Regions from separate parts of the Serratia sp. ID 25-353 genome, predicted to be linked through region 4. Evidence: predicted binding sites of a transcription regulator. Region 4 holds the regulator's gene; each other region holds the start of a gene.

Region 1 (7,740 bases), 540 kb from region 4:
GGGTGATAATAATTTGCGCGAATGGGCGATAGGATTTTTTCATAACTAATGAATATGACAACCGTGCGCCGTTGTCAATTCGCCGTCATCAATCCCTGTTCTCGCACAAACTCGGTGAATAAACTCACTTTCTGCTGCACATGCCGGCGCGTCGGGTAAACCGCGAAGACCTGATGCGCTTCGGCAATCTGTTCAGGGAACAACCGCACCAGCCTGCCGGCGGCGATTTCGGGATCCGCCACGAACGACGGCAGCGAACCGATGCCCAGTCCCGCCACCAGCATATCCCGCAGCATCAGGCTGTTGTTGGCGATCAACCGGGGAGTGAACGCCACGCTCAGGCTCTCCTCGCCGGCGGTGAACTGCCACTGCCCCGGCCTTTCCGCCAGGGAATAGGCCAGACAGCTGTGCCGCTGCAAGTCATTCGGCGTTTGCGGCACACCGTGCTGTGCCAAATAGCCGGGCGCGGCGCAAATTCGCTGGTGCACTTCACCCAGCGCCCGGGCGCTGAGGGAAGAATCCGGCAGCCGTCGGCGAATGCGCAGGGAAATATCGAAACCGGCCGCCACCACGTCCAATACCCTGTCGTCCAGCGTCAGTTCCACCTGCAGCTGCGGGTAACGTTGCATAAACGGCGGCAGCAGCGGCGACAGCACCGTCAGGCCGAACGAAAGCGGCGCATTGACCCGCAGCGTGCCGGAGACCTGCTGCGCGCTGGCGGCAACCGTCTGCTCCAGCGCGTCGAACTCGCCGAGCAATCGGCAGGCTTCCTGGTAATAGAGCTGCCCGGCTTCGGTCAGGCTCATGCTGCGAGTGGTGCGCACCAGCAACAGCGCCCCCAACCGGTTCTCTAACTGCTTAATCTGCTTGCTCAACGCCGCCGGCGTGATCGCCAGATCCTCCGCCGCCTTATAGAAACTGTTGCGCTCAACCACGCGGCGAAAGGCGCGCATCGTCAGTAGCACGTCCATATTATGTCCTATAAGTTAATTATTAATTCAGTAAACCATAGATTATTAACCAAATAAATAACAGTAGACTTTATTCAACCGCTTCCCTGAGTGTGAAGTGAATTTAATGTACTGATAAAAATGGAGTTAATAATGAAAAAGACCCTGTTCGCCCTGATGCTCGGCCTGAGCGCCGCCACCGCCCCCGTCGCCGCGCTGGCGCAATCCCCCGCCGCCGACAGCCGCCAGGCGGGTTATGTGCAACCGCTGACCGCCGACAACAGTCTGCTGCTGCTGGTCGATCTGCAGGACATGTTCGGCATGACCATTTCCTCTATCGACCAAACCAATCTGGTGAATAACGCCGCCGGTATCGCCAAGGCCGCCAAGGTGTTCAACGTGCCGACCATTCTGGCCTCGGCTAACGCCAAAAGTTTCGCCGGGCCGGTATTCCAGCAGGTGACGCAGGCACGCCCGGATCTGCAGGTGTACGATCGCACCGCCATCAACGTCTGGCAGGATCGGCGCGTGGTGGATCTGATCAAACAATCCGGCCGCAAGAAAATCATCATCGGCGGGCTATGGACCGCCAGCTGCGTGATGCTGCCGGCGCTGTCTGCCCTGGGCGAGGGTTATGAGGTTTATATCCTGTCGGACGTCACCGGCGACATTACGCCAGACAGCCAAAACAACGCCATGCAGCGTCTGATACAGGCGGGCGCCACCCCTATCAACTGGGTGGCATTAATGCTGGAATGGCAGCAGGACTGGAGCCGCAAGGCCACGGCGGGGGGCGTATTGCAGATCGCCCGCGACCACGGCGCCGCCTGGGGAATGGGTGCCAGCTACGCCGGAGCAATGAAAGTGGGCAGCGAAGCGAAATAACAGACGGAAGCCCGCCGCCGGCGGGCTTTTTTCAGGTGTGGTGATAACAACGGCTATCCTGTGGCGCCTGATCGCGACTCTCCAACCCATAATCCCGCACCACCTCCGCCACCCGCAGCCGGTACTGCGCCAGCACCTCGCCACGGCCGCGCGCCTGCGCCGCCCGGTGCTGCTCGAGATTGCGCCACTGCTGCACCGCCGCCTCGTCGCGCCAGAAGGAGAGCGACAGCAGGCGCGCAGGATCGGCCAGGCTTTGAAAACGCTCGATGGAAATGAATCCGTCGATCTGCGCCAACAGCGGCTTCAGCTCCGCCGCCAGCGCCAGATAGGTATCACGCTGCCCATCGGCGGCCTGCAGTTCAAAAATCACGGCGATCATTATCGTTTCCTCTCAACGGTAACATTCAGGTACGCGCACATTGTAGCCACCGCACCGATTCCAACGCCCGCTCATCAATATCCAGCGAACACAGACGCACTGGCCCAGAGTGCGACAACCACAGGCTAGCAATGGACGCGCAGTCATACTTCGCCTAACCTCGAAGTATGCATGACATCGACATAGAAGATCGTTTAGCGGCGCTGAGCGCCGCCATCGCCGACCGCACCCGGGCGCGCATGCTGTGCCTGTTGATGGATGGGCGCGCCTACACCGCCACCGAGCTCAGCGCGGCGGTCGAGGTCGCCCCGTCCACCGCCAGCGCGCATCTGGCGAAACTGCTGGAGCAGCGGCTGCTCGCCTGCGTCAAACAGGGGCGCTACCGCTATTTCAGGCTGGCCGGCCAGCCGGTGGCCGACGCGCTGGAAGGCCTGATGGCGCTGGCGGGCGTACCGCGCCCGTCGGTGAAAAGCAGCACGCCCACCACGCTGCAATATGCCCGCACCTGCTACGACCACATGGCGGGCGAGGTGGCGGTGAAGCTGCACGATCGGCTACGTGCGCTGAACTGGCTGACCGGTGAGGAAGACTACCGGTTAAGCGACGCCGGTCAGGCCGCGCTGGCGCGGCTGGGCGTCGATTGCTCCCCCGCCCCCACCCGCCGCCGCTTCGCCTGCGGCTGCCTGGACTGGAGCGAACGCCGCTCTCACCTCGGTGGCGCACTGGGCGCCGCGCTGTTGGCCGCTTTTATTCAACGCGGCTGGATCGTCCGCCGGCTCGACAGCCGCGAGCTGCAGCTGACCCCCGCCGGTAAAAAAGCGCTGGCCGCACATTTTGAGCTCACGGTGTAACCCGGCGGCGGGGTAGTTTTACTGCAATACTCAAGGGGTACGCTTAAGCGACCCCGCCAACCCGAGGAGTTTCCATGCTCGATTCCACCCAATTCCCGATCGTCAAACGCTGGCCGGCTCAGCACCCGGAACGGCTGCAGCTCTACTCTCTGCCGACGCCGAACGGTGTCAAAGTGTCCATCATGCTGGAAGAGATCGGCCTGCCTTATGAAGCGCACCTGATCGACATCGGCAACAACGAAACCTGGACGCCGGAATTTCTGGCGCTGAACCCGAACGGCAAGATCCCGGCGATCATCGATCCCGATGGCCCCGGCGGCCGGCCGCTGCCGCTGTTCGAATCCGGCGCCATTCTGCTCTACCTGGCGGAAAAGAGCGGCCGTTTCCTGCCGCAGGATCCGGCGCAGCGCTACGAAACCATTCAGTGGGTGTTCTTCCAGATGGCCGCCGTCGGCCCGATGTTTGGCCAGCTCGGTTTCTTCCACAAATTCGCCGGGCGCGAGTATGAAGACAAACGGCCGCTGGAGCGCTACACAAACGAATCGAAACGCCTGCTCGGCGTGCTGGAAACGCGCCTGGAGGGCCGCGATTGGATCATGGGCGCGGACTACACCATCGCCGATATCTCGCTGCTGGGCTGGGTGCGTAACCTGATCGGCTTTTATGAGGCGCGCGAGCTGGTGGCGTTCGACAGTTTCCCGCGCGTCGCGCAGTGGCTGGAGCGCGGTCTGGCGCGGCCGGCGGTACAGCGTGGGCTGGCTATCCCGGCGCGCGCGGCCTGACGCCAAACGGGGTGGCCGCCGGGCCATCCCGTCTTTCGCTGTCATAAAATTGTCATCCCTCTGCTCTACTCTCCTTTCGTAACAATTTGATGTTATTTACATTGTTGTATTACGACAAGGAGCTTACCCCATGCAACCTGCTGTATCCCTGATCGCCGGCGCCGTGCTGTCCGCCCTGCTCTGTTCCTCCGCCACCGCGACGGAAACCTCAGCCAATGCCGATGGCCTGACCGAGCGCGCCGCGCGCGGCACCCTCACCGAGCCGGGCGGCGCCCGTCGCCTGGCCGGCGATCAGACCGCCGCACTGAAGGCGTCGCTGTCGGACAAAACGGTGAAAAACGTGATCCTGCTGATCGGCGACGGTATGGGGGATTCCGAGATCACCGCCGCGCGTAACTACGCCGAAGGCGCAGGCGGTTACTTCAAGGGCATCGACGCCCTGCCGCTGACCGGGCAATACACCCACTACTCGCTGGACAAGAAAACCCACAAGCCGGATTACGTGACCGACTCCGCCGCCTCCGCCACCGCCTGGGCCACCGGGGTGAAAACCTATAACGGCGCGCTCGGCGTCGACGTAAACGGCAAAGACCAGCCAACGCTGCTGGAGATCGCCAAGGCGGCCGGCAAGGCCACCGGCAACGTCTCCACCGCCGAACTGCAGGACGCCACGCCGGCGGCGCTGGTGTCGCACGTCACCTCGCGCAAATGCTACGGCCCGCAGGAAACCAGCGAGAAATGCGCCGCTAACGCGCTGGAAAACGGCGGCCGCGGCTCCATCACCGAGCAACTGCTGAAAACTCGCGCCGACGTCACGCTGGGCGGCGGCGCGAAGTCCTTCAACCAACTGGCGAAAAGCGGCGAATGGCAAGGAAAATCGCTGAAGGATCAGGCAGCAGCGCAGGGTTATCAGTGGGTGAGCAACGCGGATGAGCTGCAGGCCGTTACCCTGGCCAATCAGCAAAAGCCGCTGCTGGGCCTGTTCGCCGACGGCAACATGCCGGTGCGCTGGCTGGGGCCGAAAGCCAGCTATCACGGCAACCTCGACAAGCCGGCGGTAACCTGCGAAGACAACCCGGCGCGCACCGCGGCCACGCCAACGCTGGCGGCGATGACCGAAAAAGCGATCGCGCTGCTGAAAGACAACCCGAACGGCTTCTTCCTGCAGGTAGAGGGCGCGTCGATCGATAAGCAGGATCACGCCGCCAACCCGTGCGGGCAGATTGGTGAAACCGTCGATCTGGACGAAGCGGTGCAAAAAGCGCTGGCCTTCGCCCGCGCCGACGGCAACACGCTGGTGATCGTCACCGCCGACCACGCGCACGCCAGCCAGATCGTCGCTGCCGACGCCAAAGCGCCAGGCCTGACCCAGACACTGACCACCAAAGACGGCGCGCCGATGACCCTCAGCTACGGCAACTCGGAAGAAGAGTCGCAGGGGCACACCGGCACCCAGCTGCGCGTCGCGGCCTATGGCCCGCACGCCGCCAACGTGGTGGGGTTGACCGATCAGACCGATCTGTTCTTCACCATGCGCGATGCGATGGGCATCAAGTAACCACCTTGTGAATCCTGGCCGCCCGTAGCGGCGGCCATTTATTATTGGTTACCGATGTATATTTGCAATTTAACCGCAATTATTGTGTGATAACGAAATAACGTTTAATTGCGCGGCAATTAGCCCCTGAAAATAACGCGGTTATACGGCCCTTCCCCCCTCTCTGTTTATTCCTGCGACAGCAACCGACCTATTTTTGCTTATATTCATTTTTTTTAGTTACAAAAGTAGTTTTTAACATTCTCGCAAACAATAATACCCCGCCAGTAACGTGAACCGATCAATTTGCATCCGGACGGCCTGCAATAGTTCACTTTTCGTTAAAAACCCTATTAACAAAAAGGCATTATCGCTGCCTATCGGCTCACGCCGGGCGGTCGGCTTCACTATTTTCCAGGGTAACTCCCGCTAAATTCTTTCACCTGCAATGAGTAGAATTTACACACAAGAGATTTAATTCAATGAGAAAATTACTCGTCCTGATTTTCAGTCTCAGCCTGTTTAGCGTTACGCAGCAGGCAGCGGCTGAAGAGAAGAATAAAACCGTCGACGTGGTGTTGATCGGCGGCGGCATCATGAGCGCGACCTTGGGTACCTATCTGCATGAGCTGGAGCCGACCTGGACCATCGACATGTACGAGCGCATGAACGGCGTGGCGGAAGAGAGCTCCAACGGCTGGAACAACGCCGGTACCGGCCACTCCGCCTTCAGCGAAATGAACTACACGCCGGAAAAAGCCGATGGCACCATCGACATCAGCAAGGCGGTGAAGGTCAACGAGTCTTTCGAAATCTCCCGCCAGTTCTGGTCTTATCAGGTGAAGAACGCTGTCCTGAAAGATCCGAAATCCTTCATTAACAGCGTGCCACACATGAGCTTCGTGTGGGGTGACGACAACGTCAACTTCCTGCGTAAACGCTACGCGGCGCTGCAGCACAGCACCCTGTTCCGCGGCATGGAATACTCCGAAGATCCTGCGCAAATCAAACAGTGGGCGCCGCTGGTGATGAACGGCCGCGATCCGGCGCAGAAAATCGCCGCGACCCGCATGCCGCTGGGTACCGACGTTAACTTCGGCGTGATCACCCACCAGCTGGTTGACGCGCTGAGCACCAGCGACAAGTTCAAGCTGAACCTGAGCCACGAAGTACGCGACATCAAGCGCAACGCCGACCAGACCTGGAGCGTGACCGTTGCCGATCTGAACCGCGACGGTAAAGAAACCACCGTTAACGCCAAGTTCGTGTTCATCGGCGCCGGCGGCGCGTCCCTGACCCTGCTGCAGAAATCCGGCATCCCAGAAGCCGACGGCTACGGCGGCTTCCCGGTCGGCGGCCAGTTCCTGGTCACCACCAACCCGGCGATCGCCAACCAGCACCTGGCCAAAGTGTATGGCCTGGCCAGCGTAGGTTCGCCGCCGATGTCCGTGCCGCACCTGGATACCCGTATGCTGGACGGCAAGCGCGTGCTGCTGTTCGGGCCGTTCGCCACCTTCTCCAGCAAGTTCCTGAAGAACGGTTCACTGTTCGATCTGCTGCACTCGCTGAGCACCTCGAACCTGATGCCGATGACCCACGTTGGTCTGGATAACTTCGATCTGGTGAAATACCTGGTCGGCCAGCTGATGATGAACGACGACGATCGCTTCGCCGCGCTGAAAGAGTACTTCCCGGACGCCAAGCAGGAAGACTGGAAGCTGTGGACCGCAGGCCAGCGCGTGCAGATCATCAAGAAAGACGCGGATAAAGGCGGCGTGCTGCAGTTCGGTACCGAAGTCGTCAGCTCTGAAGACGGCAGCATCGCCGCTCTGCTGGGCGCGTCACCGGGCGCTTCCACCGCTGCGCCAATCATGCTGCACCTGATGGAAACCGTGTTCAAAGACAAAGTGGCGACGCCGGAATGGCAGAGCAAGCTGGAAGAGATCATCCCGTCCTACGGCCACAAGCTGAACGGCGATATCGAGATGACCAACAAGATCCGCGGCTACACCAGCAGCGTCCTGGGTCTGAACTACATTGAAGTGAAACCGGAAACCAACTGATTTTCCACTCGTTTCCTGCTGGAAAGGCCGCTTTATGCGGCCTTTCTTTTATCCCCCTGCGATTCAAAGAGCATTTTTGGTCACCTTTTTACCCCCGGTTTACCCTTGCGTAACGGCGCACTCACGCCTATTATCAAAGCATATTCTTGGATAATTAAGCTAAGTCACTGTGACCTGAATGTCGTTTTTGCGGGAGAACTAAAACCATGGATCGCGTCAATATCATTCACGATTTACTAGACTGGATTGAAACTCATCTGGACCAGCCGCTGCTGCTGGATAACGTCGCCGCC
Region 2 (7,740 bases), 1.9 Mb from region 4:
GGGCAACGCACGGTGAACCGACCGAGGCGAACGCGCACCCGCATGTTTCCGACTACATTACCGTAGTGCATAACGGCATCATCGAAAACCACGAACCGCTGCGCGAACTGCTGATCGAACGCGGTTATCGCTTCAGCTCCGAAACCGACACCGAAGTGATTGCGCACCTGGTGCACTGGGAACAACTGCAAGGCGGTACGCTGCTGGAAGTGGTTCAGCGCGTGATCCCACAGCTGCGCGGCGCCTACGGCACCGTGGTGATGGACAGCCGCGATCCGAGCGTATTGGTCGCTGCGCGCTCCGGCAGCCCGTTGGTTATCGGCCGCGGCGTCGGGGAAAACTTCATCGCTTCCGATCAGCTGGCGCTGCTGCCGGTCACCCGCCGCTTCATCTTCCTGGAAGAAGGCGACGTGGTGGAAGTGACTCGCCGCACCGTCAACATCTTCGACAAGCAGGGCAACGCCATCGAGCGCCCTGAGATCGAATCCCAGGTGCAGTATGACGCCGGCGACAAGGGCGCTTACCGTCACTACATGCAAAAAGAGATCTACGAACAGCCGCTGGCGCTGAAAAACACCCTGGAAGGGCGTTTCAGCCATGGCCAAATCAACCTGAGCGAGCTGGGCCCGCGTGCCGATGAGCTGTTGGCCAAGGTGCAGCACGTGCAGATTATCGCCTGTGGCACTTCTTACCACTCAGGTATGGTGGCGCGCTACTGGTTTGAAGCGTTGGCCGGCGTGCCATGCGATGTCGAGATCGCGTCCGAATTCCGTTACCGCAAATCGGCGGTGCGTCCAGGCAGCCTGATCATCACCTTGTCGCAATCCGGCGAAACCGCCGACACATTAGCGGCGCTGCGCCTGTCCAAAGAGCTGGGTTATCTCGGTTCGCTGGCCGTTTGTAACGTGGCGGGTTCTTCGCTGGTGCGCGAATCCGATCTGGCGTTGATGACCAAGGCCGGCACGGAAATCGGCGTAGCTTCGACCAAAGCCTTCACCACGCAGCTCACCGTGCTGTTGATGCTGGTGGCACGTCTGGGCCGTCTGAAAGGCATGGCGGAAAGCGTGGAGCAGGAGATCGTGCACGGCCTGCAGGCGCTGCCGGCGCGCATCGAGCAGATGCTGTCGATGGATAAAGAGATCGAAGCGCTGGCGGAAGGGTTCTCCGACAAGCACCATGCGCTGTTCCTCGGCCGCGGCGATCAGTATCCGATCGCCATGGAAGGGGCGCTGAAGCTGAAAGAGATCTCCTATATTCACGCCGAAGCTTATGCGGCGGGCGAGCTGAAACACGGCCCGCTGGCGCTGATCGACGCCGATATGCCGGTGATCGTGGTGGCGCCGAACAATGAACTGCTGGAAAAGCTGAAGTCCAACATTGAAGAAGTGCGCGCGCGCGGCGGCCAGCTGTACGTGTTCGCCGATCAGGACGCCGGTTTCGTCAGCAGCGAAGGCATGACCATCATTCCTCTGCCACACGTCGAGGAAATCGTGGCGCCGATCTTCTACACCGTGCCGTTGCAGCTGCTGTCTTACCACGTGGCGCTGATCAAAGGCACCGACGTTGACCAGCCGCGCAACCTGGCGAAGTCTGTCACCGTAGAGTAATCTGCCGCAGGTAAACTGCAAAAGCCGGCCTTAGCGCCGGCTTTTTTCATGAGCAACGCGAAAGATGACTGCGGCGCCTATTCAGGGATAAACGTTGTCATATTCAAGCGGATAGGCCGCGCCAAAACGGTTTTTTTATTGCTTGGCAATTGCGCTGTTTTTGATTTAACGAATTGATTTTTATATAAATCATTACTCCTCAAATACACTGTAATATAACTGTCATATTGCGTACATTTTTCTGTCACCAAACTGTCCTATTTTCCCTCCTGCAGCAATACTTACTCTGATTAAAACGACTCGAAGTCGATTTTAAGTATCCCATTAGGAGGGATTATGAAACTGATGCGTACCACCGTCGCCAGTATTGTGGCAGCGACCTTCTCCCTGACCGCCGTGTCCGCGTTCGCTGCTGCCAGCCTGACCGGTGCAGGTGCGACATTCCCCGCTCCGGTTTACGCCAAGTGGGCAGATTCTTATCAGAAAGAAACCGGCAACAAAGTTAACTATCAGGGCATCGGCTCCTCTGGCGGCGTGAAGCAAATCGTGGCCAACACCGTTGACTTTGGCGCCTCCGATGCCCCGCTGTCTGACGACAAGCTGGCGGCCGACGGCCTGTTCCAGTTCCCGACCGTGATCGGCGGCGTGGTGCTGGCCGTGAATATCCCGGGCATCAAATCCGGCGAACTGACTCTGGACGGTAAAACCCTGGGCGATATCTACCTGGGCAACGTCAAAAAATGGAACGACCCGGCTATCACCAAGCTGAACCCAGGCGTGAAACTGCCTGACCAGAACATCGCCGTGGTGCGCCGCGCCGACGGTTCCGGCACCTCGTTCGTGTTCACCAGCTACCTGTCCAAGGCCAACGCGCAGTGGAAAGAGAAGATTGGCGCCGGTTCTACCGTTAACTGGCCGACCGGTCTGGGCGGCAAAGGCAACGACGGCATCGCCGCCTTCGTTCAGCGTCTGCCAGGCTCTATCGGCTACGTAGAATACGCTTACGCCAAGCAGAACAACCTGGCTTACACCAAGCTGGTTTCCGCCGACGGCAAACCGGTCAGCCCGACCGAAGAGAGCTTCAGCAACGCGGCCAAAGGCGTGGATTGGAGCAAGACCTTCGCTCAGGATCTGACTGACCAGAAAGGCGACAACGTGTGGCCAATCACCTCCACCACCTTCATCCTGGTGCACAAAGAGCAGAAAAACCCTGCTCAGGGCGCCGAAGTGCTGAAGTTCTTCGACTGGGCTTACAAAACCGGCGCCAAGCAGGCGAACGAGCTGGATTACGCCACCCTGCCGACAGAAGTGGTTGAGCAGGTGCGCGCGGCCTGGAAAACCAACGTAAAAGACAGTTCAGGTAAAGCGCTGTACTAACAACGCAGGGGCGCGGGTTCGCCGCGCCCCACACAGTTATTCAGGCTCCGATCCCGGTTGGGGCTGCCAGGGTTCAAACAGAGAGTAATCTATGGCTGAGTACAAGCCGACCATCAAAGCACCGGGCAAAAACGGTGACATCATTTTCAGCGCGCTGGTGAGACTGGCTGCGCTGATTACCCTATTGTTGCTGGGCGGCATCATCGTTTCGCTGATCTTCGCCTCCTGGCCAAGCATGCAGAAATTCGGCTTCGCCTTCCTGTGGACCAAAGAGTGGGATGCGCCGGCGGAGCAGTTCGGCGCGCTGGTGCCGATCTACGGCACCGTGGTCACCTCGCTTATCGCGCTGATCATCGCCGTGCCGGTGAGTTTCGGCATCGCGCTGTTCCTGACCGAACTGGCGCCGAACTGGTTGAAGCGGCCGCTGGGCATCGCCATTGAACTGCTGGCGGCCATCCCGAGCATCGTCTACGGCATGTGGGGCCTGTTCGTGTTCGCTCCACTGTTCGCCGAATACTTCCAGACGCCGGTGGGCGAAGTGCTGTCGGGCATTCCGATCGTCGGCGAGCTGTTCTCCGGCCCCGCCTTCGGCATCGGCATCCTGGCCGCCGGGGTGATCCTGGCGATCATGATCATTCCTTACATCGCTGCGGTCATGCGCGACGTGTTCGAACAGACCCCGGTAATGATGAAAGAGTCGGCCTACGGCATCGGCTGCACCACCTGGGAAGTCATCTGGCGCATCGTGCTGCCGTTCACCAAAAACGGCGTCATCGGCGGCGTGATGTTGGGCCTGGGCCGTGCGCTGGGGGAAACCATGGCGGTGACCTTTATCATCGGCAACACCTACCAGCTCGACAGCGCTTCGCTGTACATGCCGGGCAACAGCATCACCTCGGCGCTGGCCAACGAATTCGCCGAAGCCGAGTCCGGCGTGCACACCGCCGCGTTGATGGAGCTGGGCCTGATTCTGTTTGTTATCACCTTTATCGTGCTGGCGCTGTCGAAACTGATGATCATGCGTCTGGCCAAGAATGAGGGGCGTTAACATGGCGACGATGGATATGCAAAACGCAGTCGTTCTGGCGGAAAGCCGCCGCAAAATGCAGGCCTGGCGCCGGCAAAAAAACCGCCTCGCGCTGTTCCTGTCGATGGCGACCATGGCGTTCGGGCTGTTCTGGTTGATCTGGATCCTGATCGCCACCGTCACCAAAGGCTTCGACGGTATGTCGCTGGCGCTGTTCACCGAAATGACCCCGCCGCCGAATACCGCGGGCGGCGGCTTGGCCAACGCCATCGCCGGCAGCGGCCTGTTGATCCTGTGGGCGACCCTCTTCGGTACACCGCTGGGCATCATGGCCGGCATCTACCTGGCGGAATACGGCCGTAAATCCTGGCTGGCGGAAGTGATCCGCTTTATCAACGATATCCTGCTGTCCGCACCGTCGATCGTGGTGGGCCTGTTCGTTTACACCATCGTGGTGGCGAAGATGGAACACTTCTCCGGTTGGGCCGGTATCGTGGCGCTGGCGCTGCTGCAGGTGCCGATCGTCATTCGCACCACCGAAAACATGCTGAAGCTGGTGCCGGATACGCTGCGCGAGGCCGCCTACGCCCTGGGCACGCCGAAATGGCGCATGATTTCCGCCATCACGCTGAAGGCGTCGGTGTCCGGCATCATCACCGGCGTGCTGCTGGCGATTGCGCGCATCGCGGGGGAAACCGCACCGCTGCTGTTCACCTCGCTGTCGAACCAGTTCTGGAGCACCGACCTGATGCAGCCGATCGCCAACCTGCCGGTGACCATCTTCAAATTCGCCATGAGCCCGTTCGCCGAATGGCAACAGCTGGCCTGGGCCGGGGTGCTGTTGATCACCCTGTGCGTACTGTTACTGAATATCCTGGCGCGCGTGGTTTTCGCCAAGAAAAAGCATTCATAAAATTTTGAGCGCCGTTTTGGCGGCGCTGATGAAAAGAGAGAAGTCTTGATGAGTATGGTTACTGACGCTTCCAGCAGCAAAATTCAGGTACGCGATCTGAACTTCTACTATGGCAAATTCCATGCGCTGAAGAACATCACGCTGGATATCGCCAAGAACAAGGTCACCGCGTTTATCGGCCCGTCCGGCTGCGGCAAATCCACCCTGCTGCGCACCTTCAACAAGATGTACCAGCTGTACCCGGAACAGCGCGCGGAAGGCGGCATCCTGCTGGACGGCCAGAACATCCTGACCGACAACTCGGATATCGCGCTGCTGCGCGCCAAGGTAGGCATGGTGTTCCAGAAGCCGACGCCGTTCCCGATGTCGATTTACGACAACATCGCTTTCGGCGTTCGCCTGTTTGAAAAGCTGTCGCGCGCCGATATGGACGAACGCGTGCAGTGGGCGCTGACCAAGGCGGCGCTGTGGAACGAAACCAAGGACAAGCTGCACCAGAGCGGCTACAGCCTCTCCGGCGGCCAGCAGCAGCGTCTGTGCATCGCCCGCGGCATCGCCATTCGTCCGGAAGTGCTGTTGCTGGATGAACCTTGCTCGGCGCTGGATCCGATCTCCACCGGCAAGATTGAAGAGTTGATCAGCGAGCTGAAGGCCGATTACACCGTGGTGATCGTAACGCACAACATGCAGCAGGCGGCGCGCTGCTCCGACTCTACCGCATTTATGTATCTGGGCGAGCTGATCGAGTTCAGTGATACTGATAACCTGTTCACTGCGCCGCAGAAAAAGCAGACTGAAGACTACATCACTGGCCGTTATGGTTGATAGGAAGCATCATGGATAACCTGAATTTAAACAAACACATTTCCGGCCAGTTCAACGCAGAGCTCGAGCATATCCGCACCCAGGTGCTGACTATGGGCGGGCTGGTGGAGCAACAGCTGACCGACGCCATCACCGCGATGCATAATCAGGATGGCGAGTTGGCCAAGCGCGTGATCGAAGGCGACGCCAAGGTCAACATGATGGAAGTGGCGATCGACGAAGCCTGCGTGCGCATCATCGCCAAGCGTCAGCCGACCGCCAGCGATCTGCGCCTGGTCATGGCGATCATCAAAACCATTTCCGAGTTGGAGCGTATCGGCGACGTGGCGGACAAAATCTGCCGCACCGCGCTGGAGAAGTTCTCGCACCAGCACCAGCCGCTGCTGGTCAGCCTGGAATCGCTGGGGCGCCACACTGTGCAGATGCTGCACGACGTGCTGGACGCGTTTGCGCGCATGGATCTGGACGAGGCGATCCGTATTTACCGCGAAGATAAAAAGGTCGACCAGGAATACGAAGGCATCGTGCGTCAGCTGATGACCTACATGATGGAAGACTCACGCACCATCCCGAGCGTGCTGACCGCGTTGTTCTGCGCCCGTTCTATCGAGCGCATCGGCGACCGCTGCCAGAACATCTGCGAATTTATCTTCTATTTTGTCAAAGGGCAGGACTTCCGTCATTTGGGTGGCGACGCCCTGGAAAAGCTGCTCTCTCCGGGCGCTAAAGACGAAAAAGCCGACTAACTCTTTCCGGGTAATATCCTTCAAAGGCGCGGTTTCCCGCGCCTTTATTCCATCTTAAGCGCGTAAAGATAAAAAGGTTATAAATATAGCTTTTTATATTATTTCCTGACCTATGTGGCGCTTGCTAGCTTATCCGCCAGCAGGACATCAACCACTTAGGAGCTTTCTATGAAACATCGCGCTTTGGCCTTAACGTTGTTAGCCAGTCTGACCGGCCTCGCCGCCGGCGCCGCGCACGCGGACAAACTTGACGATATCAAGCAAGCCGGCGTGGTGCGCATCGCGGTGTTCGACAGCAACCCGCCGTTCGGCTACATCGATCCGCAGAGCAAGAAGCTGGTGGGCTACGATGTGGATGTCGCCGACGCGATCGGCAAAGCGCTGGGGGTAAAAGTGGAGCTGCGCGCCACCAACCCGGCCAACCGCATTCCGCTGCTGGTGTCGAAGAAGGTTGACCTGATCGCCGCCAACTTCACCATTACCGACGAGCGCGCCAAGGAAGTGAACTTCAGCGTGCCGTACTTTGCCACCGGCCAGAAATTCATCGCCCGCAAAGGCGTGCTGAAAACCCCGGAAGACATCAAGAAGCTGCGCATCGGCGCGGACAAGGGCACGGTGCAGGAAATCACCCTGCGCGAGCGTTTCCCGACGGCGAAAGTGATCTCCTACGATGACACCCCGCTGGCGTTCGTGGCGCTGCGCAACGGCAACGTGCAGGCGATCACTCAGGATGACGCCAAGCTGGTCGGCCTGCTCGGCAACCTGCCGGCGGCACAGAAGGCGGAATTTGAAATTTCGCCGTTCAGTCTCACCAAAGAATACCAGGGCGTCGGCATTCCCAAGGGCGAAGATCGCCTGACCGCCGCGGTGAACGAGACGCTGATCACGCTGGAAAAAGACGGCGAAGCGGTTAAGATTTACGATCGCTGGTTCGGGCCGGAAACCCAATCCGCCCAACCGCGCGGCGATTTCAAAATCGCGCCTTTGGATCAGCAACCGAAAGCCTGATTTAACCGCTCGCGCTGAGATCGGCACGGAGGGGCGCAGCTTGCTGCGCCCCTGATGCATTCTGCAAAACAAGGATTGAACATGAACCTGGACTGGCTGCTGGCGCCGCAATACCTGAGCTGGCTGTGGCACGGCTTTCTGCTGACGCTGTGGCTTTCCGCCTGCGCGGGCCTGGCGGCCACGCTGCTGGGCTTTGTGCTGGCGGCGATGCGCGACAGCAGCCTGCGGCCGTTGCGC
Region 3 (7,740 bases), 2.1 Mb from region 4:
GATCCTGTTCGAGCGGGACGCGATGCGCGCCGAAGCACTGAACGCAATCCTGCGCTTCTTTGCTCAACACTTAGGCGGCGCGCTGCCGCCGACAACTCCATCAGAGGTTAGAACATAACGCTATGTATCACGTCGTCGCTTCCGATTTAGATGGCACGCTGCTGTCTCCTGACCATACCCTGTCGCCGTACGCCAAAGAAACGCTGAAGTTGCTGACCCAACGCGGCGTGCATTTCGTGTTCGCCACCGGCCGCCACCATATCGACGTGGGGCAGATCCGCGACAGCCTAGAGATCAGCGCCTTTATGATCACTTCCAACGGCGCGCGGGTGCATAACACCGCCGGCGAGCTGATTTTCAGCCATAACCTGGACGGGGATATCGCCCGCGATCTGTACGGCATGCTGCACGACGATCCGGAGATCACCACCAACGTCTACCGTAACGACGATTGGTTTACCAACCGCGAAAGCCCGGAGCAGGAAGAATTCTTCCAGGAGTCGGTGTTCAAATATCAGCTGTTTGAGCCGGGCCTGCTGGAAACCGACGGCGTCTGCAAGGTTTACTTCACCTGTGAAGATCACGAGCGTTTGCTGCAGGTGGAAGACGCCATCAACGCGCGCTGGGGCGATCGGGTCAATGTCAGCTTCTCGTTCCCGACCTGCCTGGAAGTGATGGCGGGCGGCGTGTCGAAAGGGCATGCGCTGGAAGAAGTGGCCAAGATCATCGGCTATACGCTGCAAGAGTGCATCGCCTTCGGCGACGGCATGAACGATCTGGAGATGCTGTCGATGGCCGGCAAGGGCTGCATCATGCGTGATGCGCATCAGCGCCTGAAGGATATGCTGCCGGAGCTGGAAGTGATCGGCTCCAACGTCGATAACGCGGTGCCGCACTACCTGCGCAAGATGTTCCTCTGAAATAACCAGGGCGCCTTACGGCGCCCTTAAAGTAAATAATAAACCGGATGATATTGCCGAGCGTAAAGAAGGCAATATCTAAAAGAACAAGGAAAATTAATTTATTGATTTTCGACTGATATCCACAAAGGAGGAAAAACCACGTTTTTTCCTCCTTTGTCAGCAATCCAAGGGCGCCTTGCGGCGCCCTTGTTATTACTTGTGCTGGCCCTGCTTCTGCAAGAACTGCACGCCCTTGTCAGGGAAGTCGGTGAACACGCCGTCGACGCCGGCCTGGTTGTAGATCACGTCATACAGCTGGTTCACGTCGGTCACGTATTTCGGCAGCGCATCGGCGCGGATGGTGAACGGATGCACCGCCAGCTTGCTGGCGTGCGCTTCTTTCACCATGTCGGTCAGCACGATATGGCCCGGCTTGGATTTATCCGCTACCACCAGCATGTGGTAGTCCGGTCCGATACCGTCGGCATACTGAGCGATTTTCTTCATCGCGCCCGGTTTGAACATCCAGTCGTAGTCGTATTCTACCCACTTGCCGTCGGCTTTCTGCTCGTAGGTTTCCTGCCAGTCGTTATAGGCGATCAGCTGCACCAGCTTCAGGTCCATACCCAGCTTCGGCTCCAGCTCGTTCTTGATACGTTTGAGCTCGTTGGCGTCGAAGCACTGCAGGTAGACGTTGTCGTTTTTGCCGGTATAGCCGTACTGCTTGAGCACCGCCAGCACTTTGCTGGAGATGTCTTTGCCTTCCTGTTTGTGGAACCAAGGCGCCTTGATTTCCGGGTAGATGCCGATGTTCTTGCCGGTCGAATGGTTCAGACCCTGCACGAACTCGATCTCTTCCTGGAAGGTGTGTACGCGGAAGTCGGATTTGCCCATCGGGAAGCGGCCAGGATAACCCTGTACCTTCTTGCCGTTTTCGATTTCAAAGCCTTCGGTGAACTTCAGCGATTTGATCTCCGCCAGCGTAAAGTCGATGGCGTAGTAGCGGCCGTCTTTGCGCGCGCGGTCCGGGAAGCGTTCGGCGACGTCGGTGACGCGATCGAGGTAATGATCGTGCAACACCACCAGCTCGTTGTCCTTGGTCATCACCAGATCTTGTTCGAGGTAATCGGCGCCCTGGGCGTAGGCCATCGCTTTCGCCGGCAGGGTGTGTTCCGGCAGGTAGCCGCTGGCGCCACGGTGGGCGATCACCACTTTGTCCGCCGCCTGTGCGGCGCTGACCATCGAGGTGGCGAGAATGATCCCTGTCAGCAGGGCTTTGACTTGAGTCCGCATTCCGTTTTTCTCCGTGTTGTTGGGGGCAGGGTAGTAAAAAGGCCGCAGGGCGGCCTTTAAATCATGCAAAAGTCGTGTGACGCTTAACCGCGCTTGGCGGCGATTTCCGCGTGGTGTTTCTTTTCGTTCAGCATGGTCAGCAGCAGCAGGATAACCGCCAGCACGCCGCCGCCGATCATCACCATGAAGCCGCCGTCCCAACCGAAGAAGTCCACGGTGTAACCGACGATGGCGCTGGCCGCAACCGAGCCGCCCAGGTAGCCGAACAGGCCGGTGAAGCCCGCGGCGGTGCCGGCGGCTTTCTTCGGTGCCAGCTCCAGCGCGTGCAGGCCGATCAGCATCACCGGACCGTAGATCAGGAAGCCGATGACCAGCATACAGATCATGTCCACGGTTGGGTTACCGGCCGGGTTCATCCAGAACACCACGGTGGCGATGGTCACCAGCGTCATGAAGAACACGCCGGTGGCGCCGCGGTTGCCTTTGAACACTTTGTCCGACATCCAGCCGCACAGCAGGGTGCCCGGGATACCGGCGTATTCATACAGGAAGTAGGCCCAGGAAGATTTGTCCAGCGCGAAGTGTTTCACTTCTTTCAGGTAGGTCGGCGACCAGTCCAGAATGCCGTAACGCAGCAGATAGACGAACACGTTGGCGACCGCGATGTACCACAGCAGCTTGTTCGGCAGAATGTACTGCATGAAGATCTGCTTGGCGGTCAGCTCTTCTTCGTCTTTTTCGCTGTAGTCGTCCGGATAGTCGTTTTTGTACTCTTCAATCGGCGGCAGGCCACAGGATTGCGGGGTGTCGCGCATCAGGGCGAAGGCGATCAGGGCCACCAGGATGGCGCCGAAGGCCGGCATGTACAGCGCCGCGTGCCAGTCGTTGAACCAGGCCATACCCAGCAGGAACAGCAGCGGCGGCAGGCCGCCACCCACGTTGTGGGCGCAGTTCCAGATGGAAACGATGCCGCCGCGTTCTTTCTGCGACCACCAGTGCACCATGGTGCGGCCGCACGGCGGCCACCCCATGCCCTGGAACCAGCCGCACAGGAACAGCAGAACGAACATCACCGCGATGCTGGAGGTGGCCCACGGCACGAAGCCCATGAACAACATCACCGCCGCCGCCAGGATCAGGCCGGCGGGCAGGAACACCCGCGGGTTGGAACGGTCGGAGACCGAGCCCATGATGAATTTGGAGAAGCCGTAGGCGATGGAGATGCCTGACAGCGCGAAGCCGAGGTCGCCGCGGCTGAAGCCTTGTTCGATCAGGTAAGGCATGGCCAGGGTGAAGTTCTTACGCACCAGGTAGTAGGCGGCGTAACCGAAGAAGATCCCCAGGAAAATTTGCCAGCGCAGCTTACGGTAGAGCGGATCTACCTTATCGCTCGGCACACGGGCGGTGTGTGCGGCCGGCTTAAAAATACTCAACATGAGCGCCTCCGATGGCTTTATCTGTTATCACATCAATATGACCTTTTACGTTCATTTGATGATTGAGCGGATATCGAATGTGGTGTTTTTGTGTTCCATAACGAGCGCCATTGTCGACAAATACGCCTGGTGTCGCTGTGACGAATGGCGCAATTGTTACACTTTCATGAAACCACGGCGGATTTTGAGCGATTCGTTAACGTTATGAAATAGAAAAACGTCCAAAAATCGTGATTATGATCACATTGATGGTTTTTTGTGGTCATTTTTATTTCGTTTTATGTTCGTTATTGTTCCTTATCAAACAAAGACCCTAATAACCGTGGCTCAATAGGCTCATAACTACCGATCCTGAGGGAGCGACATGAGCAGCTATTTTGACGGCGGCGAAACGGATGTGATCATCATCGGCGGCGGCGCCACCGGCGCAGGCATTGCCCGCGACTGTGCGCGGCGCGGCTTGCGTTGCATTTTGCTGGAGCGCCACGACATCGCCACCGGCGCCACCGGCCGCAACCACGGTTTATTGCACAGCGGTGCGCGCTATGCGGTGACCGACGGCGAGTCGGCGCGCGAGTGCATCGAAGAAAACCGCATCCTGAAACGTATCGCTCATCACTGTATCGAGCGCACCAATGGGCTGTTCATCACCCTGCCGCAGGACTCGCTGGACTATCAGCAACAGTTTATCGCCGCCTGTCGCCAGGCCGACATCGACGCCGAGGCGATCGACCCGCAGCTGGCGCTGCGGCTGGAGCCGGCGGCTAACCCGGCGCTGATCGGCGCGGTGCGCGTGCCGGACGGCACCGTCGATCCTTTCCGGCTGACCGCCGCCAACATGTTGGACGCGCGCGAACACGGCGCGCAGATCCTGACCTACCACCAGGTGGTGGGATTGTTGCGCAGCGGCGATCGGGTGACGGGCGTGCGCGTTTACGACCATCAGAATCAGCGGCGTTATGAGCTGCATGCGCCGGTGGTGGTCAACGCCGCCGGCATCTGGGGCCAGCAGATCGCCGAATACGCCGACTTGCGCATCCGCATGTTCCCGGCCAAAGGGGCGCTGCTGATCCTCGGCCACCGCATCAACAACATGGTGATCAACCGCTGCCGCAAACCGGCAGACGCCGACATCCTGGTGCCGGGCGACACCATCTCGTTGATCGGCACCACCTCGACCCATATCGACTACGACCAAATTGACAACATGCTGGTGACCCCGCAGGAGGTGGACATTCTGATCCGCGAGGGGGCGCTGTTGGCGCCCATCCTGGCGCAGACCCGCATTCTGCGCGCCTACGCCGGGGTACGGCCGCTGGTGGCCAGCGACGACGATCCCAGCGGGCGCAACGTCAGCCGCGGCATCGTGCTGCTCGATCACGCCGCTCGCGACGGGCTGGAAGGGTTTATCACCATCACCGGCGGCAAGCTGATGACCTACCGCCTGATGGCAGAGTGGGCCACCGACAAGGTGTGCGACAAGCTCGGCGTAAACCGCCCGTGCACCACCGCGCAAGACGCGTTGCCCGGATCCCGACAGTCGGCGGAGGAAACGGTGCGCAGCGTGGTTTCACTGCCCGCCAGTATTCGCGGCTCAGCAATTTACCGCCACGGCGATCGCGCCAGCCAGGTGCCGGCGGCCGATCGGCTCGACACCAGCCTGGTGTGCGAATGCGAGGCGGTGACCGCCGGGGAAGTGCGCTATGCGGTCAACTCGCTGACCGTCAATAACCTGGTGGATCTGCGCCGCCGCACCCGCGTCGGCATGGGCACCTGCCAGGGCGAACTCTGCGCCTGCCGCGCCGCTGGGCTGCTGACGCGCTTTAACGTCAGCACGCCGCAGCAATCCATCGCGCAGCTGTCGCAGTTCCTCAACGAACGGTGGAAAGGCGTACGGCCGATCGCCTGGGGCGACGCGCTGCGCGAGAGCGAATTTACCAGCTGGGTTTACCAGGGGTTATGCGGGCTTGAGGCCCAGGTCGACAAAGAGCAGGAGGCGGATGATGCGATTTGACGTAGTGGTGATTGGCGGCGGCCTGGCGGGCCTGAGCTGCGCCATTGCCGTAGCCGAACAGGGCAAGCGCTGCGCGGTGGTCAGTTCTGGCCAGAGCGCGCTCTACTTCTCCTCCGGCTCGCTCGATCTGCTGGCGAGATTGCCGGACGGCACGCCGGTCGAGATGCCGCTGGCGGCGTTACCGCAGCTGGCGCAGCAGGCGCCGCAGCATCCGTATGCCCTGATCGGGCCCGGCCGGGTGGCGGCGCTGTCCGCCGCCGCGCAGCGGCTGCTGGAGCGCTGCGGGCTGAACCTGCAGGGCGAGGGAGCCAATAACCATCTGCGTATTACGCCGCTCGGCACACGCCGTGCCACCTGGCTCAGCCCGCAGGCGATCCCGACGCTGCCGCTGACCGGCCAACTGCCGTGGCGGCGCATCGCGGTGATCGGCATCGAAGGATTCCTCGACTTCCAGCCGCAGATGGCCGCCGACTCCCTGAGCCGCGAGCTCGGCGTAGAGACGGAGGTGGCCTATCTGCACATGCCGGCGCTGGACCGATTGCGCAATAACCCCAGCGAGTTCCGCGCGGTAAACATCGCCCGGGTACTGGATTTGATGGAAAGCCTGCCGCCGATGGCCGAAGAGCTGCGGCGGCTGGCGGGGGAAGCCGAGGCGCTCTTCCTGCCTGCCTGTCTGGGCCTGGAGGACGATGCGTCGCTGGCGGTGTTGCAGGATGCGGTCGGCAAGCCGATCCGGCTGCTGCCGACGCTGCCGCCTTCGGTGCCCGGCATGCGCTTGCATCAGGCGCTGCGGCGGCGTTTCCAACAGCTGGGCGGCGTTTTCATGCCTGGCGACAGCGTGCTGCGCGCCGAGTGTGAAGCCGGCCGCGTCACCGGCCTGTATACCCGCAACCACGGCGATATTCCGCTGCGGGCGCAGCAGGTGGTGCTGGCCAGCGGCAGCTTCTTCAGCAACGGGCTGGTGGCGAATTTCGACGGGGTGCGCGAGCCAATCTTCAAGCTGGACGTACACAGCCGCGCGGATCGCGCCGACTGGAGCCGGCGCGAGCTGTTTGCACCGCAGCCTTATCTGCAGTTTGGCGTGCGCACCGACGGCAGGCTGCGGGCGATGAAACAGGGAATGCCGTTCGACAATCTGTATGCCATCGGCGCGGTCGCCGGCGGCTACGATCCGCTGCAGCAAGGCTGCGGCGCCGGCGTGTCATTGATCGGTGCGCTGCACGTCGCGCAGCAGATCGCCGCGGAGGAAAACGCATGAGCCTGCATCAGGACCACAGCTTTGAAAGCTGCATCAAATGCACCGTCTGCACCACCTACTGCCCGGTCGCCAAAGTGAACCCGCTCTATCCGGGGCCGAAACAGGCGGGGCCGGACGGCGAGCGGCTGCGGCTGAAAGATCCGGCGTTGTACGACGAAGCGCTGAAATACTGCACCAACTGCAAACGTTGTGAAGTGGCCTGCCCGTCCGACGTCAAAATCGGCGATATCATTCAACGCGCCCGCGCCGACTTCGCCCAGAACAAGCCGACGCTGCGCGATGCCATCCTCAGCCACACCGACATCATGGGCTCGCTGTCGACGCCGTTCGCGCCGATCGTCAACGCCGCTACCGGGCTGAAACCGGTGCGCAAGCTGTTGGACAAGGCGCTGAAGATCGATCACCGTCGCGAACTGCCGAAATACTCGTTCGGCACCTTCCGCCGCTGGTACCGGCAACAGGTGCAGGCTCAGCAGCGTTATGCCGAGCAGGTGGCGTTTTTCCACGGCTGCTTCGTCAACTATAACCATCCGCAGCTGGGCAAGGATTTGATCCGGGTGTTCAACGCGCTGGATATCGGCGTGCAGCTGCTGAAACGCGAGAAATGCTGCGGCGTGCCGCTGATCGCCAACGGGTTTATCGAGCAGGCCAAAAAGCAGGCCAGGGTCAACGCCGAATCGCTGCATGAAGCGGTGCTGGAACGCGGCATTCCGGTGGTGGCGACCTCATCGAGCTGCACCTTCACCCTGCGCGACGAATACCCGCATCTGCTGGACGTGGACACTACCCCGGTGCGCGATCGGGTGGAGTTGGCGACACGCTATCTCTATCGCCTGA
Region 4 (7,740 bases):
CCGGGCCAGACGCTCGCGGGTCTGACGGTTAAGGGAAGCGAGCGTAAATAACTGCTGGCGCGTCGGGCGCAGATCCGCCAGAGCGCTCAGGCGCTGGCGCAGCGGGGCCAGCGGCGTTTGCGCCTCCAACGCCTGCCGTTGTTGCTGTTGAGCGGCCAGCGCTTCGGTCAGTGCGTTCAACTGCTGTTGATGCTGTGCGGCCTGCGCCGTCAGCTGGCTGCGCTGGGCGGTGAGCTGCTCCAGTGCGGTCTGCTGCTGGGCGCACTGCTGCGCGGCGGCATCGCCGGCCTGTCGCCGCTCGGCCTGCGTCGACTGCAGTTGGGCGATCTGATGGTCGAGCGGAGCGACCTGGTCATCGATCAGCTGTTGCTGCTGACGCATATGCTCGGCATGGGCTTGCTGCGCCAGACGGGCCTTTTCCACCGCCTGCTGCAGCGGCGCCAGCTGCGCCGAGTGCTGCTCCTGTTGCTGCGTCAGCTGGGCAGCCTGCTGTTGTATCGTCTGCAGCTCGGCGCGGCAGCGATCGCGTTCGCTGCGCAGCGGCCGCAATTTCTCGGCCGGTTCGCTGAGCGCCAGCCGCTGCAGCTGCGGGGCGGCCTCGGCCTGCTCGCGCTGGGCGGTTTCCAGCCGCCGTTGCCCCTCGTTTTGCTGTTGCTGGAGGCGCTGCCATTGCTGCAGCCAGCTCAGCGCCTGTTGCTGTTGCTGGGTTTGCTTGCCGAGAGCGCTTTCCTGCGCGCTCAGCGCCGCTAGCCGTTCAGTCAGGGAGTAGCGCTGTTCATCGTTCAGCAGCTCGATGCCGCTGGCGCGCTGGTGCAACGCATCCAGGTCAGTTTTGGCCTGCTTGTGGGATTCGAACACCTGTTCGGACAGCCGCCCGTAGATTTCGGTGCCGGTCAGTTCTTCCAACAGCTCGGCGCGATCGTTGGCGTCGGCGTTGAGGAACGCGGCGAACTGCCCCTGAGAAAGCATCATCGATTTGGTGAAGCGGCCGAAGTCCAGCCCGGTGATGGCGGCGGTGATCTCCAGCTTATCGCGCACCTTATCCGCCAGGATCTTACCGTCCTCGCGGCGCGCCAGTTCGACCTTCGGCGCCTGCAGATTGCCGTCCGGCGCGTTTTTGGCGCGGCGCTGGCTCCAGAAGGCGCGATAGCCGATGCCCTTAACCTCAAATTCGACCTCCGCCAGCGATTCGGCGGTGTGGCGGGTCATCAGTTCATTCTGGCTCGGCGTGACGTTGAGACGCGGCGTCTGGTGGTACAGCGCCAGGCAGATGGCGTCCAGCAGGGTGGTTTTGCCCGCGCCGGTCGGGCCGGTAATGGCGAACAGGCCGTTGCTGGCGAACGGCTCGGCGGTGAAGTCAATTTTCCACTCGCCCTGCAGCGAGTTGAGGTTTTTTAACCGCAGGCTGAGGATCTTCATGGGTGGGGCTCCTCAAGATTGTGCTGCACCGCATCGACTACCTGGCGGAACAGTTGATGCATCCGCCGTTGGCGCGCTTCGGGCATGTCGGCCTCTTGCGCCAGGCGCCGTTCGAACACCTCGTTGACGCTCAGCTCGTTCAGCGTTTCCTTGTCCTGCTGCGCGATCGCCTGGCGGCGTTGCTCTTTGCTGCGCCGCAGCAGCACCACTTCCACCGGCAGCTCATCCGCCATCAGCTGGATGCGGCGCTGGATATCGCTGAGGTAGTCCTGCGTCGCCACTTCGATATCCAGCCAAACCGGCAGCTCGCCGGCATAGTCGGCAAATTGCTGCAGCTGCCGTTCGATCTCGGCCAGATCGCCTTTGATCAGTTGCATGGGCTGGAACTGCGGGATCGTTAACGCCTCTACCTGCTGCAGGGCGCCGTCGGCGAAATCGACCAGGAAGACGCTTTTGGCTTTGCCCAGTTCATCGAAGCTGAGCGGAATCGGTGAGCCGCTATAGCGAATATGTTCCGACTTGGCGACGTTCTGCGCGCGGTGAATGTGGCCCAGCGCGATGTAATCGGCAGGGGGGAAGGCCTGCGCCGGGAAGGCGTCCAGGGTGCCGATATAGATGTCGCGCACCGAGTCGGAGGTGGTGACGCCGACGGTGGTCAGGTGGCCGGTGGCGACGATCGGCAGCGGCAGGCCCAGCCGATCGCGGCGTTCGCAGGCCGCCTGATACAGCGCTTGGTAATGTTCGGCGATGGCTTCCTGCAGCGCCTGCTGTTTCTGCGCGCCGGATTCGCCGGCGCGGCTGGTGAGCAGATCGCGCGGCCGCAGAAAAGGAATGGCGCACAGCACCGCGCCCGGCTGGCCGTCGCGCCGATTCAGCACCACGATCTGCTGCTCAAGGGAGCCCTGCGCACTCGCGATCACCGTGGTGTTCAGGCAAGAGAGCAGTTCCCGCGATTCGTTCAGCGTCGCTACCGAGTCGTGGTTGCCGCCCAACACCACCAGTTGGCAGCCGGTGCGCTGCAGTTCCACCACGAAGCGGTTGTACAGCTCGCGGGCGTAGCTGGGCGGCGAGCCGGTATCGAACAGATCCCCGGCGACGATCAGCGCATCCACCTGCTGCTGCTCGATCTGTTCGATCAGCCAGTTCAGAAAAGCCTGATGTTCGGCGGCACGGCTTTTGGTGAAAAAGTACTGGCCAAGATGCCAGTCAGAGGTGTGGATCAGGCGCATGACACTCCCGGATGCAAAGGTAATGGCGATGATTATAAAGGCCGCGGCGGCGGCTGTCCCGGCGCAATGGCGATGACCACGGAATGATTTTTCTTTGCGCCGGGAAATAATCGCTATGCTTACTGCCTATAACAGCCGCTTTTTTTCATAAAAGTGTCACAAAACTGACGCATAATGGCGCCCGCAAAGTCGCTAACACATTGGCAGGATTGACGATGGCAAGACGCATACTGGTGGTGGAAGACGAAGCGCCGATCCGTGAGATGGTGTGCTTTGTGTTGGAACAGAATGGTTACCAACCGTTGGAAGCCGAGGATTATGACAGCGCCGTGACGCGCCTGTCTGAGCCGTTCCCTGATTTGGTGTTGCTCGACTGGATGTTGCCCGGCGGTTCCGGCATTCAGTTTATCAAACATATGAAGCGCGAAGCGCTGACCCGCGATATTCCGGTCATGATGCTGACCGCGCGCGGCGAAGAGGAAGACCGCGTGCGCGGCCTGGAAGTGGGGGCGGATGATTACATCACTAAGCCGTTCTCGCCCAAGGAGCTGGTGGCGCGCATCAAGGCGGTCATGCGCCGCATTTCACCGATGGCGGTGGAAGAAGTGATTGAAATGCAAGGGCTGAGTCTGGATCCGTCCTCCCACCGCGTGATGGCTAACGATCAGGCGCTGGACATGGGGCCGACCGAGTTCAAGCTGCTGCACTTCTTTATGACCCACCCGGAGCGGGTTTATAGCCGTGAGCAGTTGCTTAATCACGTCTGGGGCACTAACGTTTATGTGGAAGACCGTACCGTTGACGTGCATATCCGTCGGCTCCGCAAGGCGTTAGAAACCAGTGGGCATGATAAAATGGTTCAAACCGTTCGGGGCACCGGCTACCGGTTCTCAACGCGCTACTGATCGCGCTGCGCTGGAGAATATGCCGTGTTAGAACGTCTGTCGTGGAAGAGGCTGGCTCTGGAGCTGGCTCTTTTTTGCCTGCCCGCCTTACTGCTGGGGCTGATTTTCGGTTATCTGCCCTGGTTCCTGCTGGCCTCCGCGCTGGCTGCGCTGGTGTGGAATTTCTACAACCAGCTCAAACTCTCCCATTGGCTGTGGATTGACCGCAGCATGACGCCGCCACCCGGCCGCTGGAGCTGGGAGCCGCTGTTCTATGGCCTGTATCAGATGCAGCAGCGCAATCGCCGCCGCCGGCGCGAGCTGGCGCTGCTGATCAAGCGCTTTCGCAGCGGGGCCGAATCGCTGCCTGATGCGGTGGTGATGACCACCGTCGAAGGCAACATCTTCTGGTGTAATGGGCTGGCGCAGCATCTGCTCGGCTTTCGCTGGCCGGAAGACAACGGCCAGCACATCCTCAACCTGCTGCGTTATCCGGAATTCAGCCACTACCTGCAACAGCAGGAGTTCTCGCGCCCGCTGACGCTGCAGCTGAACAACGAACACTACGTCGAATTCCGCGTGATGCCTTATTCCGAAGGGCAGCTGCTGATGGTGGCGCGCGACGTCACCCAGATGCGCCAGCTGGAAGGCGCGCGGCGCAACTTCTTCGCCAACGTCAGCCATGAACTGCGCACGCCGCTGACGGTGCTGCAGGGCTACCTGGAGATGATGGGCGACGAAGAGCAGGACGGCTCGCTGCGCAGCAAGGCGCTCGGCACCATGCAAGAACAGACCCGTCGGATGGACGGGCTGGTCAAGCAGCTGCTGACGCTGTCGCGCATCGAGGCGGCGCCCAATGTCGACATGAACGAGCGGGTGGATATCCCGCTGATGCTGCGAGTGTTGCAGCGCGAGGCGCAATCGTTGAGCGGTGGCAATCACGAGATCAGCTTCCGGGTGAACGAACAGCTCAACGTGTTCGGCAATGAAGATCAGTTGCGCAGCGCGGTGTCTAACCTGGTGTACAACGCGGTCAATCACACGCCGAAGGGCACCCACATCGAAGTGAGTTGGCAGCAGACGGCGCATGGTGCGCAGTTCCAGGTCAGCGACAACGGGCCGGGCATCGCCGCCGAACACCTGCCGCGCCTGACCGAGCGTTTTTACCGCGTCGATAAGGCCCGTTCGCGCCAAACCGGCGGCAGCGGGTTGGGGCTGGCGATCGTCAAACACGCGCTCAGCCATCACGACGCGCGGCTGGAGATCCTCAGCGAGCCGGGGATCGGCACCCGCTTTATCTTTACCTTACCCAACCGGTTGATTGTTCCCGCCGCTTTATCAGAGAATGCGGTGAAAAATTAACGCGAGACACCGGTATGACCCGAATAACCCGAGGGCTGTTGCTTTGCCTGGCGCTGCTGGCCGGACGCGGCGCGCTGGCGCAGCCCGACGGCATGCTGGCGGGCAACCTGTCCAGCGTCGGTTCCGACACCCTGGCGAATCTGATGGCGCTGTGGGCGCAGGATTTCAGCCGGCATTACCCCAACGTTAACCTGCAGATCCAGGCCGCCGGCTCGTCGACCGCGCCGACCGCCTTGGCGGCGGGCGCCGCGCAGTTGGGCCCGATGAGCCGGCCGATGAAGGCGGCCGAGGTCTCGGCGTTCGAACACCGTTACGGCTATGCGCCGCTGGCGGTGCCGGTCGCGGTGGATGCGCTGGTGGTGTTGGTGCATCAGGACAATCCGCTGCGCGGCCTCAATCTGCAGCAGCTCGATCGCATTTTCTCCGCCACCCGGCGCTGCGGAGAAAGCAAACCGCTGACGCGTTGGGGCGAGCTGGGGCTCAGCGGCGACTGGGCGACGCGCTCGCTGCAGCGCTTCGGCCGCAATTCGGCTTCCGGCACCTACGGGTATTTCAAACTGCGCGCGCTGTGCGGCGGCGATTTTATGCCGCGCGTCAATGAGCTGCCCGGTTCGGCCTCGGTGGTGCAGGCGGTGGCCGGTTCGCTCAACGGCATCGGCTATGCCAGCATCGGCTTTCGCGCCAGCGGCGTGCGGCTACTGCCGTTGGCAGAGTCGGGTGAGGACTATGTCGCGCCTACCGCCGCCAACGTGCGCAACGATCGCTACCCGCTGTCGCGCTATCTCTATATCTATATCAACAAAGCCCCCAATCAACCGCTCGAGCCGCTGACCGCCGCGTTCCTCGACCGCGTGCTGTCGGCCGCAGGGCAGAACCTGGTCAATCACGACGGCTATCTGCCGCTGCCGCCGGCCGCCCTGCAGAAGACCCGCCAGGCGCTCGGCTTGCAGCCGCTCGCGTCGGCCACGGTGCAATAAGCGACAAAATGTGGCGTAATTTTCGCCTTTTTTAACGGCTGAACGGAGCTTATGCCACGCGAAAATCGGGCATTTATTGGCGTTTTCGCGCGGTAAAGTGGTATATGCTTCACGTTTCGTGAATCTGTTGTTCAAAAATGATACAAATCATGTAGTGTATATTTATTGATAGCCAATATGATCGACTGGTGGCTAAAGTTTATATGGTCGATAGCTCTGCTTTTCGCCGTGCGTCTTGCCTTGAAGCGCTATAAACGTTTACCTTAGCCCTCGTTGTCGGATTAAACCTCCATTTTTATAACTCCTAAAATTTTGCCCATCTTCATGAGTGGCCACTTTCGAATAGGGACATAAACGCCGGATCGACTGCGTTTAGGGTGCTTATTTGGTGCTGCAACGATCGGGCATGCCGGCAACCGGGTGGGGCGTCACGCCACCACGCTATCGGACCATATTTTTTCATTTGAACAGGCAACACGACATCGTATGAGTCATCGTTTAACGTCAAAAGATATCCTGGCACTGGGCTTCATGACCTTTGCCTTATTCGTTGGGGCCGGGAACATCATCTTCCCGCCGATGGTCGGCTTGCAGTCCGGTGAACACGTCTGGACCGCGGCGCTGGGCTTTCTGATCACCGCGGTCGGTCTGCCGGTCATTACCGTCATCGCGCTGGCGCGCGTCGGCGGCGGCATCGACGCCCTCAGCTCACCGATCGGCCGTGGCGCCGGCCTGCTGCTGGCGACTGTCTGCTACCTGGCCGTCGGCCCGCTGTTCGCCACGCCGCGCACCGCCACCGTGTCCTTTGAAGTGGGTATCGCCCCGCTGACCGGCGACGGTGCCATGCCGCTGTTCATTTACAGCCTGGTGTACTTCGCGCTGGTGATCGGCATCTCCCTGTATCCGGGCCGCCTGCTCGACACCGTCGGCCACGTGCTGGCACCGCTGAAGATTGTGGCGCTGGCCGTATTGGGCATCGCCGCGCTGCTGTGGCCTGCCGGCGCGCCGATCCCGGCGACGGCGGCTTACCAGAGCGTGCCTTTCTCCTCCGGCTTCGTTAACGGCTATCTGACCATGGATACGCTGGGTGCGCTGGTATTCGGCATCGTTATCGTCAATGCGGCGCGCTCGCGCGGCGTGAAAGACGCCGGTCTGTTGACCCGTTACACCATCTTGGCCGGTTTGATCGCCGGCGTGGGCCTGACGCTGGTTTACCTGAGCCTGTTCAAGCTGGGCTCCGGCAGCGGCGCGCTGGTGCCTGACGCCACCAACGGCGCGGTGATCCTGCACGCTTACGTTCAGAACACCTTCGGCGGCCTGGGCAGCTTCTTCCTGGCGGCGCTGATCTTCATCGCCTGTATGGTGACCGCGGTCGGCCTGACCTGCGCCTGCGCCGAGTTCTTCGCGCAATACCTGCCGTTCTCGTACAAGACGCTGGTATTTATCCTGGGCCTGTTCTCGATGGTGGTGTCCAACCTCGGCCTGAGCCACCTGATCCAGATCTCCATTCCGGTGCTGACCGCGATTTACCCGCCGTGCATCGTGCTGGTGGTGCTGAGCTTCACCCTGCGTTGGTGGCACAGCGCGCCGCGTATCATCGCGCCGGTGATGCTTGTCAGCCTGTTGTTTGGTATCCTTGACGCGGTGAAAGCCTCCAGTTTCCAGCAACTGCTGCCGGCCTGGACCACTCACCTGCCGCTGGCGGAGCAGGGGTTGGCATGGTTGCCGCCTTCGCTGCTGATGCTGGTGCTGGTCGCGATTTATGATCGGGTGTGCACGCGTTCCCAAGTGACCGCGCACTGATAATCCCCCGGCTTAATCCAGGGCCACGGACATGTCCGTGGCTTTTTTACGTTTAAAACTATGGGT

Evidence for each region. The regulator PhoB, encoded in region 4, activates phosphate uptake and scavenging genes when phosphate is short. The targets are predictions, from matches to a motif close to CTGTCATAAAACTGNCNNAT.
Region 1: a site for PhoB is predicted at 3,886-3,905, ahead of phoA (alkaline phosphatase). Genes of this name have one in related genera too.
Region 2: a site for PhoB is predicted at 1,849-1,868, ahead of pstS (phosphate ABC transporter substrate-binding protein PstS). Genes of this name have one in related genera too.
Region 3: a site for PhoB is predicted at 3,785-3,804, ahead of glpT (glycerol-3-phosphate transporter). Genes of this name have one in related genera too.

Annotation. Positions count from the first base shown of each region.
Region 1 is NZ_CM139236.1:2,677,815-2,685,554, forward strand. It holds gene ACYF6X_RS12885 (LysR family transcriptional regulator) at 75-971, opposite strand; gene ACYF6X_RS12890 (isochorismatase family protein) at 1,104-1,835, shown strand; gene ACYF6X_RS12895 (antibiotic biosynthesis monooxygenase family protein) at 1,867-2,214, opposite strand; gene ACYF6X_RS12900 (ArsR/SmtB family transcription factor) at 2,382-3,065, shown strand; gene ACYF6X_RS12905 (glutathione S-transferase N-terminal domain-containing protein) at 3,140-3,847, shown strand; gene phoA (alkaline phosphatase) at 3,978-5,405, shown strand; gene mqo (malate dehydrogenase (quinone)) at 5,867-7,447, shown strand; gene ACYF6X_RS12920 (helix-turn-helix domain-containing protein) at 7,654-7,740, shown strand, end outside.
Region 2 is NZ_CM139236.1:5,079,505-5,087,244, forward strand. It holds gene glmS (glutamine--fructose-6-phosphate transaminase (isomerizing)) at 1-1,607, shown strand, start outside; gene pstS (phosphate ABC transporter substrate-binding protein PstS) at 1,944-2,984, shown strand; gene pstC (phosphate ABC transporter permease PstC) at 3,076-4,032, shown strand; gene pstA (phosphate ABC transporter permease PstA) at 4,034-4,924, shown strand; gene pstB (phosphate ABC transporter ATP-binding protein PstB) at 4,979-5,749, shown strand; gene phoU (phosphate signaling complex protein PhoU) at 5,761-6,495, shown strand; gene ACYF6X_RS24315 (ABC transporter substrate-binding protein) at 6,664-7,503, shown strand; gene ACYF6X_RS24320 (amino acid ABC transporter permease) at 7,585-7,740, shown strand, end outside.
Region 3 is NZ_CM139236.1:198,433-206,172, forward strand. It holds gene pldB (lysophospholipase L2) at 1-118, shown strand, start outside; gene yigL (sugar/pyridoxal phosphate phosphatase YigL) at 123-920, shown strand; gene glpQ (glycerophosphodiester phosphodiesterase) at 1,116-2,195, opposite strand; gene glpT (glycerol-3-phosphate transporter) at 2,279-3,631, opposite strand; gene glpA (anaerobic glycerol-3-phosphate dehydrogenase subunit A) at 3,996-5,645, shown strand; gene glpB (glycerol-3-phosphate dehydrogenase subunit GlpB) at 5,635-6,903, shown strand; gene glpC (anaerobic glycerol-3-phosphate dehydrogenase subunit GlpC) at 6,900-7,740, shown strand, end outside.
Region 4 is NZ_CM139236.1:3,221,208-3,228,947, reverse strand. It holds gene sbcC (exonuclease subunit SbcC) at 1-1,419, opposite strand, end outside; gene sbcD (exonuclease subunit SbcD) at 1,416-2,648, opposite strand; gene phoB (phosphate response regulator transcription factor PhoB) at 2,864-3,553, shown strand; gene phoR (phosphate regulon sensor histidine kinase PhoR) at 3,578-4,894, shown strand; gene ACYF6X_RS15590 (PstS family phosphate ABC transporter substrate-binding protein) at 4,909-5,871, shown strand; gene brnQ (branched-chain amino acid transport system II carrier protein) at 6,358-7,674, shown strand.